2 regions of the Desulfitobacterium chlororespirans DSM 11544 genome follow, and region 1 is predicted to be linked to the other one. Evidence: riboswitches for the same ligand, from Rfam matches in the RefSeq annotation. Region 1 holds a riboswitch; the other holds the start of a gene.

Region 1 (4,309 bases):
AAAACCAGTGGATTTATTTGTCTAATTTTTAGGATCAGGTACTAAATTGCACTTGATTTTCTTCTGGGATTTTGAATTAAATGCTCAAATTAAAGACCTACAGAGGTGGGAGTGAAGAAAATGAGGCTTACAGAGAGTCTGGCCAACCGGATCGTGGATTTGATTTATTCCGAAAGTGGGTTTCATGGCATTGTTTGTGACGCTACGGGGACCATTATCGCCGATTCGGCTAAACAGCGGGTTGGCGTTGCCCATGCGGGTGCACACCGCATCATGACGACCTCTATCCAAGACATCAAAATCACTGCAGAAGATGAAATGAGTTCGCAGGGAAAACAACGGGAAGGCATGAACATCGCCATTGTCCTCGAAGGTGAAAAGCTGGGGACCTTTGGTGTGGCCGGCCCTTTGAATAGTGTTGCTCCTGTAGCGAAAGTCACCGCGGCGATGATTGCTTTTTTACTCCGGGATGAAGAACTGAAAGAGGTTCTCAAGGCTCATGTGGAGCGGATGGGAGAGGCTCTGGAACAAGCGGCTGGAGCTATCCAGGAAATGGCGGCTTCTTCGGAAGAGGTGGCGGGGGTGAGTCAGACTGTGGCTACGGTAGCCCAGAATGCCAAAGAGCATGTTAAGGCCACGGAAGGTGTCACCGAATTCATTCGCCGGGTGTCGAAGCAGACCAATCTTTTAGGGCTTAATGCGGCCATTGAAGCGGCCCGTGCGGGAGAACAAGGAAAAGGATTCTCGGTAGTGGCGGGAGAAGTGCGCAAGCTGGCTGATGAAAGCAATCGTTCAGCCAATGAAATCAATGATTTGCTGAGCACCTTTCAGGATACTATGGAAGAGATCGCCAATGGGGTGTTTCAAAACAATGTCATAGCTCAAGAACAAGCTAAAGCCACTCAGGAGATTGCGCAGATGGTGGAGGAGCTGCAACAGGTCGGCACTGAATTAAACGAGCTGGCCCACAAGCTGTAAGAATTAATCATTCCCAACCGGCAGGTATGATGGGGGATTTGTACATTTTATTATTTATGTAGAATGGGATATTTGTGTAGACGAAAATCAGTTTGCTGACTATAATAAAAGCAGGTAAATCCAGTCAATTTGGATCAGGTAAAAATACATAAAGCTTCGAATGATTCCAGTGGGAGAGACTCAACATCCTGAGCGCCGAAGGAGAAACTTCCTGAATGTCGCCTGTTCAGAAAGGGAAACTCTCAGGCAAAAGTACTGCTGGAAGACGAAACTCTGGAGAGCTTCTCAGTGGAGAACACCAAAGGGGTAGCCCGCAAGCAAAGGGTAAATCTCTCAGGTCAAAGGACAGAGGTAGCGCGACGTGCTATTCTCTGTTTTTTATTTTACCCATTTCTTTATTTTCCCCGTGTTCAATAATGTTTTTTCCGGTTTTGGTTAATACTCAATTCTAGGGAGGTGTCCTAAGTGACGGAACTAAAAAGAACACCACTGTATGAGAAGCATCGCCAGGCCGGTGCGAAACTCATTGATTTCGGCGGCTGGGAAATGCCGGTTCAATACGCCGGAGTCATTGAGGAGCACAAGGCCGTGCGCAGCAAAGCGGGGCTTTTTGATGTCTCTCATATGGGTGAGGTGGAGTTGAAGGGAAAGGATAGCCTTGCTTTTTTGCAGTACCTATTGACTAACGATGTGTCGCGAATTCAGGATAACCAGATTCAGTATTCTCCCATGTGCACCTCTGACGGTGGTGTAGTGGATGATTTACTGGTGTATCGCTATAACCGGGAGCATTTTCTGCTGGTGGTCAATGCCTCCAACACGGATAAGGATTTTGCCTGGATGCAGGCTCAGGCTGAGGGCTTTGAAATAAGTTTGGAAAATCGCTCTGGGGACTTTGCCCAATTGGCTTTGCAAGGTCCTTTAGCGGAGAAAATCCTGCAAAAGCTGACAAGTATGGATTTAACACAGATCAACTACTATTGGTTTAAGCATGGGGAAGTGGATGGAGTCCTTTGCCTGATTTCCAGGACAGGGTATACCGGGGAAGACGGCTTTGAAATTTACCTGCCTCCTGAGCATGCTCCCCGGATGTGGGAAAGAATTCTTGAGGTTGGAGGGTCGGAAGGAGTTCAACCCATTGGTCTGGGCGCCCGGGATACTCTCCGCTTTGAAGCCCGACTGCCCTTATACGGCAATGAACTGGGGCCGGATATCACACCTTTGGAGGCCGGGCTAGGGTTTTTTGTCAAGCTGGAAAAAGAACGTTTTATTGGCAAAGAGGCCCTATCTGCACAAAAGGAGAAAGGTGTGCCAAGAAAGTTGGTAGGCCTGGAAATGATTGAACGGGGCATAGCCCGCTCCCATTATCCCCTTCAGAAAGAGGGAAAAGAAATCGGCTTTATTACGTCTGGCTCTTTTTCACCTACTTTAAACAAAAACATTGCCCTTGGCCTGATTCCCCTGGAGTATGCACAAATGGGGGAAACCTTGGATGTGATCATTCGTGGGAAAGCCGTTAAGGCCCGGATTATTCCTTCACAGTTCTACAAACGGCAGGGGTAAAGCAGTGCGAAAATTTTCCTCACCGGGCAAGGCAGGTTTTAAGTGTTACAGAGCACTGGGGCTGTTAAAAACACGATTAAATGGGGTTAGGGACCTGTTCCTTTTCCCCGCAAAATAAGGAGGATGATAGTATGAATCCAGTAGAATTAAAGTACAGCAAATCTCATGAGTGGGCTAAGGTCGAAGGAAATACCGTGACTTTAGGGATTACGGCTCATGCTCAGGACAGCTTAGGAGATGTGGTCTTTGTGGAACTGCCTGATAATGATACCACGGTGGTGGCCGGGGAGGCCTTTGGAACCGTGGAATCCGTCAAGGCCGTGTCGGATATGATTACTCCGGTTAGCGGCAGGGTTATCGATTATAATCAAGAGGTTCTGGATTCTCCTGAACTTCTCAATGATGATCCTTATGGTGAGGGATGGCTGATTAAAGTGGAAGTGGAAGATCTGAAGGTATTGGATGAACTCTTATCAGCCGCAGAATATGAGGCGTTTCTAGCGGAGGAGGGCCAATAAATGAATTACGTGCCGAACACGGTGGACCAGCAGGAACAGATCCTCACCCGGATTGGAGTAGGCTCCCTTGAAGAGCTTTTTGCGGATATCCCGGAAAGCGTTCGGCGCCAGGCTCAATTGAAGATTCGGGAAGGGCTGTCTGAGCTGGAGCTGGTAAAATATATGGGCAGGCTGGCTGCAGAGAATAAAACGGTGGAAGAGTATACCTCTTATCTGGGAGCGGGGGCTTATGAGCACTTTATCCCCAGCTATGTGGATCAGCTCTTGCTGCGCTCGGAGTTCTATACGGCCTATACCCCTTATCAGCCGGAGATCAGCCAAGGGACCTTGCAGGCCATCTATGAGTTCCAGACTCTTGTCTGTGAGCTGACGGGAATGGACGGGGCCAATGCTTCCATGTATGATGGGGCGTCGGCCCTTGCCGAAGCAGCTTTAATGAGCTGCGACGCCAGCCGGAGAAAGAAAGTCCTGGTGCCCCAAACGATTCACCCGGAATACCGGGAGGTCCTCCGGACCTATCTGCTTCCCCGAGGGGTGGAGATCCTGGAGATCCCTTATAAGGAGGGAGCAGTAGACTCTGAGGCTTTAGAAAAAGCATTGAATAACGAGGTGGCGGCGGTTCTTCTCCAAAGCCCTAATTTCTTTGGTATGATCGAAAAAGCTGAAGAGATTGGCCAAATGGCCCATGCCAAAGGCGGACTGCTGGTGATGGCGGTTAATCCGGTATCTTTGGGATTGCTTAAATCTCCCGGGGAGCTGGGGGCGGATATCGTGGTGGGGGAGGGGCAGCCCTTTGGCAATCCCCTGAACTTCGGCGGCCCCTATCTGGGATTTCTGGCTTGCCGGGAAAAATATGTACGCCGGATGCCCGGGCGAATCGTCGGAGCCACCAAAGATAAAAACGGCAAGAAAGGCTATGTGCTCACTCTGCAAGCCCGGGAACAGCATATCCGCCGGGAAAAAGCAGCCTCCAATATCTGCTCTAACGAGGCCCTTTGTGCCTTGGCTTTTACCATTCATCTTTCGGGATTGGGAAAACAGGGATTAAAGGAGATGGCCAGGCTTAATCTGCAGAAGGCCCATTATGGGGCTGAGGAGATTGGCAAGCTTCCCGGCATGAGCCTTGCTTTCCAGGGTCCTTTCTTCCATGAGTTTGTGATCAAGACAGAGGTCAGTCCCCGGCAAATCAATGAAGCTCTTTTAAGCCATAAGATCATCGGCGGTCTGGAGCTTTCCCGCTTCTACCCTGA
Region 2 (4,309 bases), on a different contig from region 1:
GGATAAGAAAGTAAGGTTCTCTTGGCCTGGAGGCAGCTGAGGATGGCCTTGGATATCCGAGCTGAGGATATAGTGAATGTTAGGATAGTGGGTTTGCCACTGGAAGATTTCAGGATTGTAATGATCCGGATGGACATGGGAGGAAAAAACAGTGATCTGCTTATGGCCGGGCAACTGGACTTGGCCTTGATAATAGTCAAAGACAAGGAACTCCTTATCGGTTTCCACGGTGAAACCGCTGTGCTGAATATACTCAATACGAAGTCCTAGCTTTTCGAGGGGAGCTTTCATAAAAATCACCTCATCTAATAATGATCGGAAGTTTGTGTTCTCTATAAAAAATTACTATAATATGGATGGATATGCAAGACAATAGAGGGCCTGGTCGATAATTAATTCTCGGCAAAGAAAACGTATCCAAAATAAATGAAGGGGATGCTGGCCATGAAATTTAAATTTACCCACAATAATATCAATGTGCTGGATCTGGAGAAAAGTCTTAAATTTTACGAAGCGGCATTAGGGTTAAAGGAAGTCAGGCGTATAGCTCCGGAGAGCGGGGAATTCATTATTGTTTATCTGGGGGATGGGATAACCGCTCATGCTTTGGAACTTACCTGGTTAAGGGATAGAACAGAACCCTATAATCTGGGCGACAACGAGTTTCATCTGGCCTTAACCGTGGATGATTTCCAGGCAGCTCATGAACATCATCAAAAAATGGGCTGCATCTGTTATGAAAATGAAGCCATGGGGATCTATTTTATCAATGATCCGGATAACTACTGGATAGAAATCCTCCCCAGTTCTATGGGATAGGATAAGGCATATAGAGACACCTCTCCGGAAGGGAGAGGTGTCTCGTAGTTTGGTGCGCCAGCTATGTGTTTTGTCATCTATGGGGAAACTATCATTAAGCTAAGAATATAGTGAGCAAAGGGCATACTGAGCTCCACTGTGAGCTTATTTATTCTGAATGACAGGGATGGGCTCCTCAGAGGCTTCATCCAGACGATCTTCCCATAGATACTTCTTGGTTTCCGAGACAATAACTCCGCTTAGGAGAAGGAGCGCCACAAGATTGGGAATAGCCATCATGGCGTTCATCGCATCCGACAAATCCCAGACGAATTGGAGAGTCACCAAAGAGCCGGTTAACACGGCGAGAACCCAAAGGAGGCGGTAAGGGAGGATGCCCTTTTTGCCAAAGAGGTATTCCACAGCCCTTTCACCATAATAAGACCAGCCCAGGATGGTGGAGAAAACGAAGGTCAAAAGCCCGAAGGTTAAAACGATGGGGCCAACCACCGGAATCTGATTAAAAGCCATTGTGGTCAAATCGCCGCCTTGCAGTCCTTGAGCAGCAGTCGGGTTGCTAAGGACACTGCTGACCACGACCAGACCGGTCATTAAACAGACAACAACGGTATCCCAGAAGGTGCCGGTAGCCGAGACGAGAGCCTGACGGACCGGATTCCTGGTTTGAGCGGCGGCAGCGACGATGGGAGCGGAACCCAAACCGGATTCATTGGAGAAAAGACCCCGGGCAATACCGTAACGGGCGGCCATAATGATACTGGCACCGACGAAGCCGCCGCCGGCGGCAGTTGGAGTGAATGCCGATTCACAGATCAAGACAACGGCAGGCCAGACATATTGAGAATTTATAATCAGGATGATGATACAACCGAGGACATAGGCAATCGCCATAAAGGGGACGAATTTTTCGCAGACCCGGGCGATCCATTTCACTCCACCGATGATCACTATCCCGGTAAGGGCTGCTAAGACAAGACCGGTAAGGAGGGGGCTGATATTGAATTGGGACTTGAGCATACCGGAAATAGAATTAGCCTGAGTCATATTGCCAATGCCAAAGGCGGCAATGGAAGTAAAGATACAGAAGAGTACAGCCAGCCACTTCTGGCCCAGGCCCCTTTCCAAAGCATACATAGGGCCGCCCAGCATGGTGCCGTCAGCGGTTTTGACCCGGTATTTTACGGCCAATAAGGCCTCCCCATATTTGGTGGCAATCCCGAATACCCCGGTGAGCCAGCACCAAAGTACGGCACCAGGCCCCCCTAAAGCCACAGCCGTAGCTACTCCGACGATATTGCCGGTTCCGATGGTAGCGGCCAGGGCGGTGGTCAGAGCTCCGAATTGGCTCACATCGCCGCTGGCATCAGGATCCTTAGTGAGGGATAATTTGATCCCTTTAAAAATGTACCTTTGAATGCCACGAGTACGGAAAGTAAGGAATAAGTGCGTGCCAAAAAGTAAAACAAGAATTGGTGGACCCCAGAGATAGCCGTTCAGCCAGATGATAAAGTCATGTAAGGCTTCCATAGTGTTCTCCTCCTTTAATCTCTCTCTGCGCAGCTCACTGCACATCTTTCTGTATGTTGCAGCCTTCGCAAAAGGAGTGCAGTTTATATATAAAAAGAGTCAATCTTTAGCGATTGACTCTGAATATTCGGACGATGGGTATCAAAGCAAGAGATTGCCCCCCCTAGAGCAGTCCCTGTTCCTTCTCTGTCCTTTTGCCTGAGAGATTTACAACATTATTGTATTGCCCCTTCGGCGCCCTAAGCGAGTCTCTCCAGAGTGCTGTCAATTTACGGTCCCTGACTTATTCCAGTCACCTGAAAGTTTCAACTTCTTCGGCGGGCCATACCCTTCTCCCGTAAATCTCATTCAGCATTCCTATGCAGTTTTGGATAGATTCCCAATTCCTTCAACGGCTTTGCGAATTTATTTATTATTATAAGTATCGCTCCCATTTTATTCAAGAATTATTTTTGGGAATATGCCAACATTTACTTATTATAGAAAATGGTATATAATTAGAATGGTTTAATGATTTCTCCCTTTTTTGAAGTACATAAATTTTTGACAGCGGCTATCTGGCGATAGTCGCTCTATATTTAGCTATTCAGAAAGTGTAAATTTTCTGGGTGCATTCAATGTGTTGATCATTAGAAAAGGAAGGTTCAGGAGAAATGAGTAGAAAGATCAGTATTACAGCTGTGGACCGTGAGCGTCTGCTCAAACTTATCAATAAGGAAAGAGAGTTTGGCAGCGCTAAAAACAAGGATTACTTAAAAGATCTTGAGCATGAGTTAAATGGGGCAGATGTGGTACCTTCAGAAAAAATCCCTGCCAACGCCATCACCATGAATTCCAGGATCTTGCTGCAGGATCTGGAGACAGGGGAAGAAACCGTCTATACGTTAGTGTATCCTGAGGATGCCGATCTTCTGGAAGATAAGATTTCAATTCTTGCCCCCGTGGGGACGGCCATTCTGGGCTATCTGGAAGGAGATATCATCGATTGGAAAGTTCCCGGTGGTGTCGTCCGGTTTAAGGTGGAAAAAATTCTTTATCAGCCGGAGGCTGCGGGAGACTATCATTTATAAGCAGCAATGGGTGAAGGACGAAAATTCGGGTAACACTACTGGAGAGGTCTTTCTTTGCAGTAGGAGATAAGATTCCGTAGGAAAGGTTGGTATTTGTGGATAACGAGAATAAATCCTCTAATTTTTTGCGCAGTATTATCCTTGAGGATTTACGGGAGGGGAAAGTAGAAGAAATCATGACGCGGTTTCCCCCCGAGCCCAATGGTTATCTGCATATTGGGCATGCTAAATCCATCTGTTTGAACTTTGGCCTGGCCGACGAATTCAAAGGAAAAACCAATTTGCGGTTTGATGATACGAACCCGGTCAAGGAAGATACTGAATATGTAGAATCCATTAAAGAAGATGTCAAGTGGCTGGGGTTTACCTGGGACAACCTCTTTTTCGCTTCCGATTATTTTGCGGAGATGCATAAGCGGGCCGTTCTGCTGATCGAAAAGGGCAAAGCTTATGTGTGTGATTTATCCGCTGAGGAGATTAGAAAAAGCCGCGGCACCCTGACTGAGGCCGGTAAGGAAAGCCCCTACCGCAACCGCAGTGTTGAAGAAAACCTGGATCTCTTCGAGAGAATGCGCCAAGGTGAATTTAAGGACGGGGAAAAGGTTCTCCGGGCTAAGATCGATATGGGCTCACCCAACATCAATATGCGGGATCCCGTTCTTTATCGGATTGCCCATGCCACCCACCATAATACAGGGGACACATGGTGCATCTACCCCATGTATGATTATGCCCATCCTTTAGAGGATGCTATCGAAGGCATAACTCACTCTATCTGTACTTTAGAATTTGAAGATCACCGCCCTCTCTATGATTGGGTCGTTCGGGAATGTGAGATGGAACATGTTCCTCATCAATATGAATTTGCCCGCTTGAATATGACCAATACGGTG

What was found. A riboswitch is a leader RNA that binds a small molecule or an ion and turns the genes downstream of it on or off. The one in region 1 is predicted to bind glycine.
Region 2: it holds a riboswitch for glycine, as region 1 does, so the genes downstream of both, BUA14_RS09345 (alanine/glycine:cation symporter family protein) here and gcvT (glycine cleavage system aminomethyltransferase GcvT) in region 1, are expected to answer to the same signal.

Annotation. Positions count from the first base shown of each region.
Region 1 is NZ_FRDN01000011.1:184,008-188,316, forward strand. Features, by position in the region: gene BUA14_RS28780 (sugar diacid recognition domain-containing protein) at 121-978, shown strand; glycine riboswitch at 1,139-1,246, shown strand; glycine riboswitch at 1,248-1,331, shown strand; gene gcvT (glycine cleavage system aminomethyltransferase GcvT) at 1,444-2,541, shown strand; gene gcvH (glycine cleavage system protein GcvH) at 2,673-3,059, shown strand; gene gcvPA (aminomethyl-transferring glycine dehydrogenase subunit GcvPA) at 3,060-4,309, shown strand, end outside.
Region 2 is NZ_FRDN01000006.1:227,999-232,307, reverse strand. Features, by position in the region: gene BUA14_RS09355 (MBL fold metallo-hydrolase) at 1-291, opposite strand, end outside; gene BUA14_RS09350 (VOC family protein) at 436-819, shown strand; gene BUA14_RS09345 (alanine/glycine:cation symporter family protein) at 964-2,346, opposite strand; glycine riboswitch at 2,523-2,613, opposite strand; gene rnk (nucleoside diphosphate kinase regulator) at 3,000-3,416, shown strand; gene BUA14_RS09335 (glutamine--tRNA ligase/YqeY domain fusion protein) at 3,512-4,309, shown strand, end outside.